Herbiconiux aconitum: one gene and its partner. The protein of the gene in region 1 binds, or shares a complex with, the protein of each later gene. Links are inferred from orthologs where the notes say so. Each region holds a gene or a part of one and is shown on either strand. Other genes may lie near its edges.

Region 1 (4,495 bases):
GCTCGGCATCATCGACCCGCCCATCGACGAACTTCTCTCGAAGGTCGACTCGAAGTACGCCCTCGTGATCTTCGCATCCAAGCGGGCCCGCCAGATCAACGACTACTACGCCGACCTGCACGAAGGCAGCCTGTTCGACAACGTCGGACCGCTCGTCGACTCCACCATCGACGACAAGCCGCTCTCGGTCGCCATGCACGAGATCAACGAGGACAAGCTCGTCGTCAAGCCTGCAGCGCCGATCGAGTAGAGCCTCCGGGCCGATCAGCACCGCACACGCAGTCAATTGAACATCGTCGTCGGAATCACGGGTGGCATCGCGGCCTACAAGGCCGTCAATGTCATCCGTGGTCTCGTTCTGGCCGGTCACGACGTGCACGTGGTGGCGACCGACGCCGCATTGCGCTTCGTCGGCCGGCCGACACTCGAGGCCATCTCCCGCAACACCGTGAACACCGATCTCTACGAGGCGGTGGCCGAGGTGCGGCACGTCGCCATCGGGCAGGCGGCCGATCTCATCGTGATCGCCCCGGCGACGGCGAACACCATCGCCAAGCTCGCGGCCGGTCTCGCCGACGACCTCCTCGGCAACACGGTCCTGGCCTCGAAGGCCCCGCTCGTCATCGCCCCCGCGATGCACACCGAGATGTGGCAGAACCCGGCGACGGTGGCGAACATCAGCACCCTCCGCTCGCGTGGGGTGCATCTCATCGGACCGGTGAGCGGGCAGCTCACCGGAAAAGACGCGGGGCCTGGGCGGATGGCCGAGCCCGACGACATCGTGCGCGGGGCGCTGACCGTCGCGGAGTCCGCATCCGGTGTTCCTTCTCCCGCGCGTGACCTCGAAGGCCGTTCGGTGCTCGTCACGGCCGGTGGAACCCGGGAGCCGCTCGACCCGGTGCGGTACATCGGCAACCGCTCCAGCGGTCGCCAGGGCATCGCCATCGCCCGGGCCGCCCGGGCCCGCGGTGCGCGGGTGACCCTGATCGCCGCGCACGTGGAGGTCGACCTGCCCACGGGCATCGACGTCGTGCGCGTGGAGACCACTGCCGAGCTGCTCGAGGCGGCCACCACGGCGGCACCCTCGCACGACCTCGTGATCATGGCGGCCGCCGTGGCCGACTACCGGCCCGTCACCGTCTCCGACGACAAGATCAAGAAGGCCTCGACGGGAGAGCACCTCACGCTCGAACTCGTGCAGAATCCCGACATCCTGGCCACTCTCTCGCACGCCGAACGGAACGGCCGGCTCATCGTGGGGTTCGCCGCGGAGACCGCGACCGACCGCGACGACCTGATCCGGCTCGGCCGCGAGAAGATCGCCCGCAAGGGCTGCGACTTCCTCGTGGTCAACGGGGTCGGCTGGACCACCGGTTTCGCGCAGGACGACAACACCGTCACGGTGCTCGACGCATCCGGCGCTATAGTTTTCGAGGCATCGGGCAGCAAAACGTCGGTGGCCGATGACATCCTCGGAGTGTTCGCCACCGTCCTAACAGGAGCAGAATGACCTCTCTTCGCCTTTTCACATCCGAATCCGTCACCGAGGGTCACCCCGACAAGATCTGCGACCAGATCTCCGACAGCATCCTCGACGCCCTCCTCACGGTCGATCCGCATTCCCGGGTCGCCGTGGAGACGCTCGTCACCACGGGCCTCGTGCACGTGGCCGGCGAGGTGACGACGAAGGGGTACGTCGAGATCCCCGCGATCGTGCGGGAGAAGATCACGTCGATCGGCTACACCTCCTCCGACGTCTGGTTCGACGGCCGCTCCTGCGGCGTCTCGGTGTCGATCGGCGGGCAGTCGCCCGACATCGCGCAGGGCGTCGACAACGCGTTCGAGACCCGTGAGGGCTCCTCCGTCGACGAGGTCGACCGGCAGGGCGCGGGCGATCAGGGCATCATGTTCGGCTATGCCACCACCGAGACCCCGCAGCTCATGCCGCTGCCGATCTGGCTGGCGCACCGGCTCTCCGAACGGCTCGCCGCCGTGCGCAAGGAGGGGGTTCTCGACTACCTCCGGCCCGACGGCAAGACGCAGGTGACCATCGGCTACGACGGCGTCGTGCCGAAGTCGGTCGACACCGTCGTGCTCTCCACGCAGCATTCGCCGAAGGTGGGGCTCGACCAGTTGCGGCACGACGTCGAGGCCACCGTCATCCGTCCCGTGCTCGACGCGGCCGAAGAAGGCGGGCTGAAGCTCGACTCCTCCGACGTGCGGGTGCTGATCAACCCGACGGGCATCTTCGAGATCGGCGGGCCGCAGGGCGATGCCGGACTCACCGGGCGCAAGATCATCGTCGACACCTACGGCGGGGCCTCGCGCCACGGCGGCGGCGCATTCAGCGGCAAAGACCCGTCGAAGGTCGACCGCTCGGCCGCCTACGCGATGCGCTGGGTGGCGAAGAACGCCGTGGCCGCCGGGCTCGCCTCGCGGCTCGAAGTGCAGATCGCCTACGCCATCGGCAAGGCGGCACCGGTCGGGTTCTACGTCGAGAGCTTCGGCACCGGCGTCGTCTCCGACGAGGTGATCACCGACGCGTTGCGCAGTGTCTTCGACCTGCGGCCGGCCGCGATCATCGAGGACCTCGACCTTCTGCGACCGATCTACGCCCGCACCGCGACCTACGGCCACTTCGGTCGCGAGCTGCCGGAGTTCACCTGGGAGCGCCTCGATCGGGTCGAGGAGATCCGCGCCGCCGCAGGCCTGTAACCGTGGCCGGCGAGGGCGCGCCGGGCGAACAGGTCCCGGACGGCACGGCTCGGGTGGCGCGGGTCATGCTCGAGTCGCCTTTGCCTCAGCTCGACCGGTTGTTCGACTACCTCGTGCCCGCCCCGCTGGCGACCGACGCGCGCCCCGGCGTGCGGGTCAAGGTGCCGTTGCGTTCGGCCGGGCGCACCGCACGCGGATACATCGTCGAGCTCTCCGATCTCGCTGCGCGGGGTGACTACGGCGGGTCGCTGAGCGAGATCGACGAGATCGTCTCGCCGTTGCCCGTGCTCGCCCCCGAGGTGTGGGCCCTCGCGCGAAGGCTCGCCGATCGCGCTGCCGGGAGCGCCTGCGACATCGTGCGGCTGGCGATCCCCCCGCGCTTCGTGCGGGTGGAGAAGGCGTTCATCGCGCGGCAGGGCGGAGTGTCGGCGGCGGCGGGTGTGGCCGGTGGTGCGGACTCGGCCGGGGGTGCGGACTCAGCCGGTGGTGCGGCATCCGTCGACCCCGTCGCATCCGTCGTTCCCGGCTCTCTGGTCGGTTTCGACCTCACGGGGTACTCGGCGTCGGACGCCGCCCATCTTGCCGCGCCGGGCGCTCGAGCCGCGATCGACGCCCTGGCCACGGTGGTGCCGGTGCAGACCGCCGACGGCATCGACCACACGGTCGGGCACTGGGCGCTGACCGTGGCGGAACTCGCCGCCGCTGTCTTCCGCGGCGGGGAGTCGGTGATCGTGGCGGTGCCCGACTACCGCGACCAGATCTCGCTCGAGCAGGCGTTGTCGCACCTCGGCGTGGGCAACGCGGTGGTACCGCTCGACGCCCGCCAGGCCCGCAACGACCGCTACGCGCACTTCCTCACCGCGCTGGATGGCGCACCGCACATCGTGGTGGGCAACCGCTCGAGCATCTACGCACCGGTGTCGCGGCTCGGCCTCGTCGTGATCTGGGACGAGGGGGATTCGCTGCAGAGCGAGCCCCACGCACCCTATGTACACGTGCGCGACGCGGCCCTCGTGCGCCAGGAGCAGTCCGGCTGCCGACTCGTCTTCGTCGCGCATTCGCGCAGCACCGAGGTGGAGCGTCTGGTCGAGCTCGGCTTCCTGCACCAGGTCTTCCCGGCGCCCCGTTACCTTCCGCGCGTCGTTCCGACGGCGGAGCAGGACGACGCGGATGCCCCGCAGAACGCCGCGCGCATCCCCTCCGCCGCGTGGCAGGTGGCGCGCAAGGGCCTGGAGTCGGGTCCCGTTCTCGTGCAGGTGGCGCGGCCCGGGTACGCGCCGGTGCTGGCCTGCCAGACCTGCAACGCCCCGGCGGCCTGCACGGTGTGCGGCGGGCCGCTGCACGTCGGGCGCGCCGGGCAACGACCGTCGTGCACCCTCTGCGGGGCGATCGCGGCCAACTGGACCTGCTCGCACTGCCAGGGCACCACCTACCGCTTCGCCTCGATCGGGGCCGGGCGCACGGCCGACGAACTGGGCCGTGCCTTCCCGGGTGTGCGGGTGATCGTCTCCGACGGCGAGCGCACCGTGCTCACGGTCGACGCCCGCCCCGCTCTCGTCGTGGCGACCCGCGGGGCCGAGCCCATCGCATCCGGTGGCTATCGAGCGGTGCTGCTGCTCGACGGTCCGCGGATGCTCGCCCGCGAGTCGCTGCGGGTGGCGGAAGACTGCCTGCGCTGGTGGTCGAATGCGATCGCGCTGTCGGCTCCCCGTGCGACGACCGTTCTCGTCGGCGTGGGCGGGGAGCTCGCGAAGGCGCTCGTGACCTGGCAGCAGGAGTC
Region 2 (3,901 bases), on another replicon or contig:
AACAATGGCGAATGGAACCGTCAAGTGGTTCAACGCTGAAAAGGGCTACGGCTTCATCACTGTCGATGGTGGCGGACAGGACGTCTTCGTCCACTACTCCGCGATCGACATGGCGGGCTACAAGGTCCTCGAAGAGGGCCAGCAGGTCGTCTTCGAAGTCGGCACCGGATCCAAAGGGCCACAGGCCGAGTCCGTTCGGCTTGCCTGATTCTTTTTCGAGGTTCCGCGGCGCACGTCGGAGTGCGTTCGTGGTGAGCGCCGGCGGCACTAGTCTGTGGGCGTGAAGAACCGCCGGAGAGCTGCCGCGCGCGTGGCATCCGGTGCCGCGCTGCTGCTCGCGACGGTGGGGCTCGCCGCCTGCTCGGCGCAGCCGAACCCGCCGGCGTCGACGGTGACGCCGACGGCCGCGTACTCCTCCGACTACCGCACCCCCGCGCCCACCGTGCCGGCACCCCTCCGCGGCACTCTGGTGGCGGCGGATTCGCTGAGGAGTCCATCGCTGGCGGCGAAGATCGACAACCACGAAGACGCCCGGCCGCAGATCGGCCTCGATCGAACCGACATCGTGTTCGAGGAGCTGGTCGAAGGCGGCATCACCCGCTACGTCGCCATCTGGCAGACCGACGTGCCCGAGCTGATCGGGCCGGTGCGGTCGATCCGGCCGATGGATCCCGACATCCTGTCGTCGTTCGGCGGCATCGTCGCCTTCTCGGGCGGGCAGGAGCAGTTCGTCGACATGATGCGCGCGGCCCCGGTCTACAGCGCGATCCACGGCGAGAGCGACACCGAGTCGACCTTCTACCGGATGGACGGGCGTGACAGCCCGCACGACGTGGTGGTCAAGGCGACCGAACTGGTGGGCGAGCATCCCGACCTGGCCGTGCCGGGGCAGCAGTTCGCGTACTCCTTCGACGTGCCGTCGTCGACGGCGGCGATCGACGGTGCGCCGACCGGCTCCCTCGACCTGGTGTTCTCGGATGCGCGGTTCCCCAGCTGGATCTGGGATGCGCCCTCCGCGAAATTCCTCCGCCTGCAGGAGGGGTCGCCTGATCTCAGCGAGTCGGGCCAACAGCTTTCGGCGACGAACGTGGTCACCCTGCGGGTCGACGAGGTCTACGATTACGACGCCGAGGTGCCGCGCGCCGTGATGGTCGCTTCAGGCGAGGCGTGGGTTTCGACCGGCGGAAAGACGGTGCACGCGACCTGGTCGAAGGATGCTCCGACCTCGCCGATCCGCCTCGTCGACGACCTCGGCGCCACGGTTCGGCTCGCGCCGGGCAACACCTGGGTGGAACTCGTTCCCCTCGACCAAGGCAGCGTCACCGTCGTTCCTCCCGCGGCGTGAGCTCACTTGCACTCCCACCCTCCGAGTGCCAGTATTGCTTTAGCACTCGTGAACACTGAGTGCTAACACACCTGAATCTTTGAATACGTCCAGGGAGGACGAGAAACACATATGGCAAAGATCATTGCTTTCGATGAAGAGGCCCGTCGTGGCCTCGAGCGTGGCCTCAACATCCTCGCCGACGCCGTCAAGGTGACGCTCGGCCCGCGCGGCCGCAACGTCGTGCTCGAGAAGAAGTGGGGCGCTCCCACGATCACCAACGACGGCGTGTCCATCGCCAAGGAGATCGAGCTCGACGACCCGTACGAGAAGATCGGCGCGGAGCTCGTCAAGGAGGTCGCCAAGAAGACCGACGACGTCGCGGGCGACGGAACCACCACCGCCACCGTGCTCGCTCAGGCCCTGGTCAAGGAAGGCCTCCGCAACGTGGCCGCCGGCGCCGACCCGATCAGCCTCAAGAAGGGCATCGAGAAGGCCGTCGCGGCTGTCTCGGCCGAGCTGATCAAGAACGCCAAGGAGATCGAGACCAAGGAAGAGATCGCTGCGACCGCTTCCATCTCGGCCGCCGACCCTGAGATCGGCGCCATCATCGCCGAGGCCATCGACAAGGTGGGCAAGGAAGGCGTCGTCACCGTCGAGGAGTCGAACACCTTCGGCACCGAGCTCGAGCTGACCGAGGGCATGCGCTTCGACAAGGGTTACCTGTCGGCCTACTTCGTCACCGACCCGGAGCGTCAGGAAGCGGTCTTCGAAGACCCCTACATCCTGATCGTGAACAGCAAGGTCTCGAACATCAAGGACCTGCTGCCGATCGTCGACAAGGTCATCCAGACCGGCAAGCAGCTGCTCATCATCGCGGAAGACGTCGATGGCGAAGCGCTGGCCACTCTGGTCGTCAACAAGATCCGCGGCATCTTCAAGTCGGTCGCCGTCAAGGCCCCCGGCTTCGGTGACCGTCGCAAGGCTCAGCTGCAGGACATCGCGATCCTCACCGGCGGCCAGGTCATCTCCGAGGAGGTCGGTCTCAAGCTCGAGAACGTCACTCTCGACCTGCTCGGTCAGGCCCGCAAGGTCGTCATCACGAAGGATGAGACCACGATCGTCGAGGGCGCCGGCGACGGCGAGGCCATCGCCGGACGTGTTGCTCAGATCCGTGCCGAGATCGAGAACACCGACAGCGACTACGACCGCGAGAAGCTCCAGGAGCGCCTCGCGAAGCTCGCCGGTGGTGTGGCGGTCATCAAGGCCGGTGCAGCGACCGAGGTCGAGCTGAAGGAGCGCAAGCACCGCATCGAAGACGCCGTGCGCAACGCCAAGGCTGCCGTCGAAGAGGGCATCGTCGCCGGTGGTGGCGTCGCCCTCATCCAGGCCGGCAAGACCGCGTTCGCGAACCTCGAGCTCGTCGGTGACGAGGCGACCGGTGCGAACATCGTCAAGGTGGCCATCGAGGCTCCGCTGAAGCAGATCGCCTTCAACGCGGGCATGGAGCCGGGAGTCGTCGCCGCCAAGGTGCGCGACCTCGACTACGGCTGGGGCCTGAACGCCGCGACCGGTGAGTACGTCGACCTTCTGGCCGCCGGCATCATCGACCCGGCCAAGGTCACCCGCTCGGCTCTGCAGAACGCAGCGTCGATCGCCGGTCTGTTCCTGACCACCGAGGTCGTCGTGGCCGACAAGCCCGAGAAGAACGCCGCTCCGGCGGGCGACCCCACGGGTGGCATGGACTTCTGAGTTAGCTGCAGCAAAGCGCCCTCCGCCTTCGGCGGGGGGCGTTTTGCTGTTCGCGCCGCCGCTTCTGCGGCGCGAAGAGAGATGTGGGCGTGAGGTCGCTCCGCGGCCTCGCGCCCACATTGTGCCGGGTGGAGGCGCCTCACAGAAGTACGGGGCAACGCGCTCGTTCTGTCACCGAGTCGCCAAGACACGCCGTAACCCCCGAGGGCGTTGCGGCGTGTCTTGGCGACTCGGTGATGGCCGGGTCGGGGTCAGGGTGGCGCTTCTCGGTGCGGGCACGGGCGGCGGCGTGCGCGGCTTGCAGGAGCTCGATGATGTGGGGCATGGTGCGCTCGGCGTTCACCAGCCGCGGGTCTTGGTGTTACCGCGACCTCGGGAAACGCACAAACCCGCGGATGAGCGCCGGCTCAGGCCGGGAGAGGCCTCGTGGGCGGGGGCGTGGGTGCCGCACCGACCGGCATGAGGGGGAGGGTGACCCGGAAGGTCGCACCGCCACCGGGGGTCTCCAGCGCCTCGACGGTGCCGTGGTGGGCGGCGACGATCGACGAGACGATGGCGAGCCCGAGGCCCGATCCGCCGGTCTCCCGAGTGCGCGACGAGTCGGCGCGGTAGAAGCGCTGGAAGATCTTCTCGCGGATCTGCGGCGGGATGCCGTCACCATGATCGATCACGTCGATCGTCGCCACACGCCGGGATTCGTCGACCTGCAGGGACAGTTCGATCGGACTGTCGGCCTCGGTGAAGCGCAGGGCGTTGCCGATCAGATTCGTGAGCACCTGACGGATCTTGTTCTCCTCGGCGAGCACGATGGGCCGCACCTCGGGG

What was found. Proteins that work in one complex are often made in the same cells at the same time.
Region 2: the proteins of metK (region 1) and groL are in contact, whole or in part, in a cryo-EM structure (PDB 8P4O), measured with the Escherichia coli proteins. The link is inferred for Herbiconiux aconitum from one-to-one orthologs.

The regions. Positions count from the first base shown.
Region 1 is NZ_JANLCM010000002.1:790,681-795,175, reverse strand. What follows is about bases 612-3,610. They hold metK (methionine adenosyltransferase), read left to right. Parts: upstream 612-1,506; coding sequence 1,507-2,715; downstream 2,716-3,610. Other genes in these bases: N1027_RS15260 (primosomal protein N' family DNA-binding protein), read left to right, coding at 2,781-3,610. Outside these bases: rpoZ (DNA-directed RNA polymerase subunit omega), read left to right, coding at 1-250; more of N1027_RS15260, read left to right, coding at 3,611-4,495. UniProt on the Escherichia coli protein: Catalyzes the formation of S-adenosylmethionine (AdoMet) from methionine and ATP.
Region 2 is NZ_JANLCM010000001.1:1,963,380-1,967,280, forward strand. The notes cover bases 845-3,766. They hold groL (chaperonin GroEL), read left to right. Parts: upstream 845-1,456; coding sequence 1,457-3,076; downstream 3,077-3,766. Other genes in these bases: N1027_RS09400 (DUF3048 domain-containing protein), read left to right, coding at 845-1,345; N1027_RS09410 (sensor histidine kinase), read right to left, coding at 3,484-3,766. Outside these bases: N1027_RS09395 (cold-shock protein), read left to right, coding at 5-208; more of N1027_RS09400, read left to right, coding at 281-844; more of N1027_RS09410, read right to left, coding at 3,767-3,901.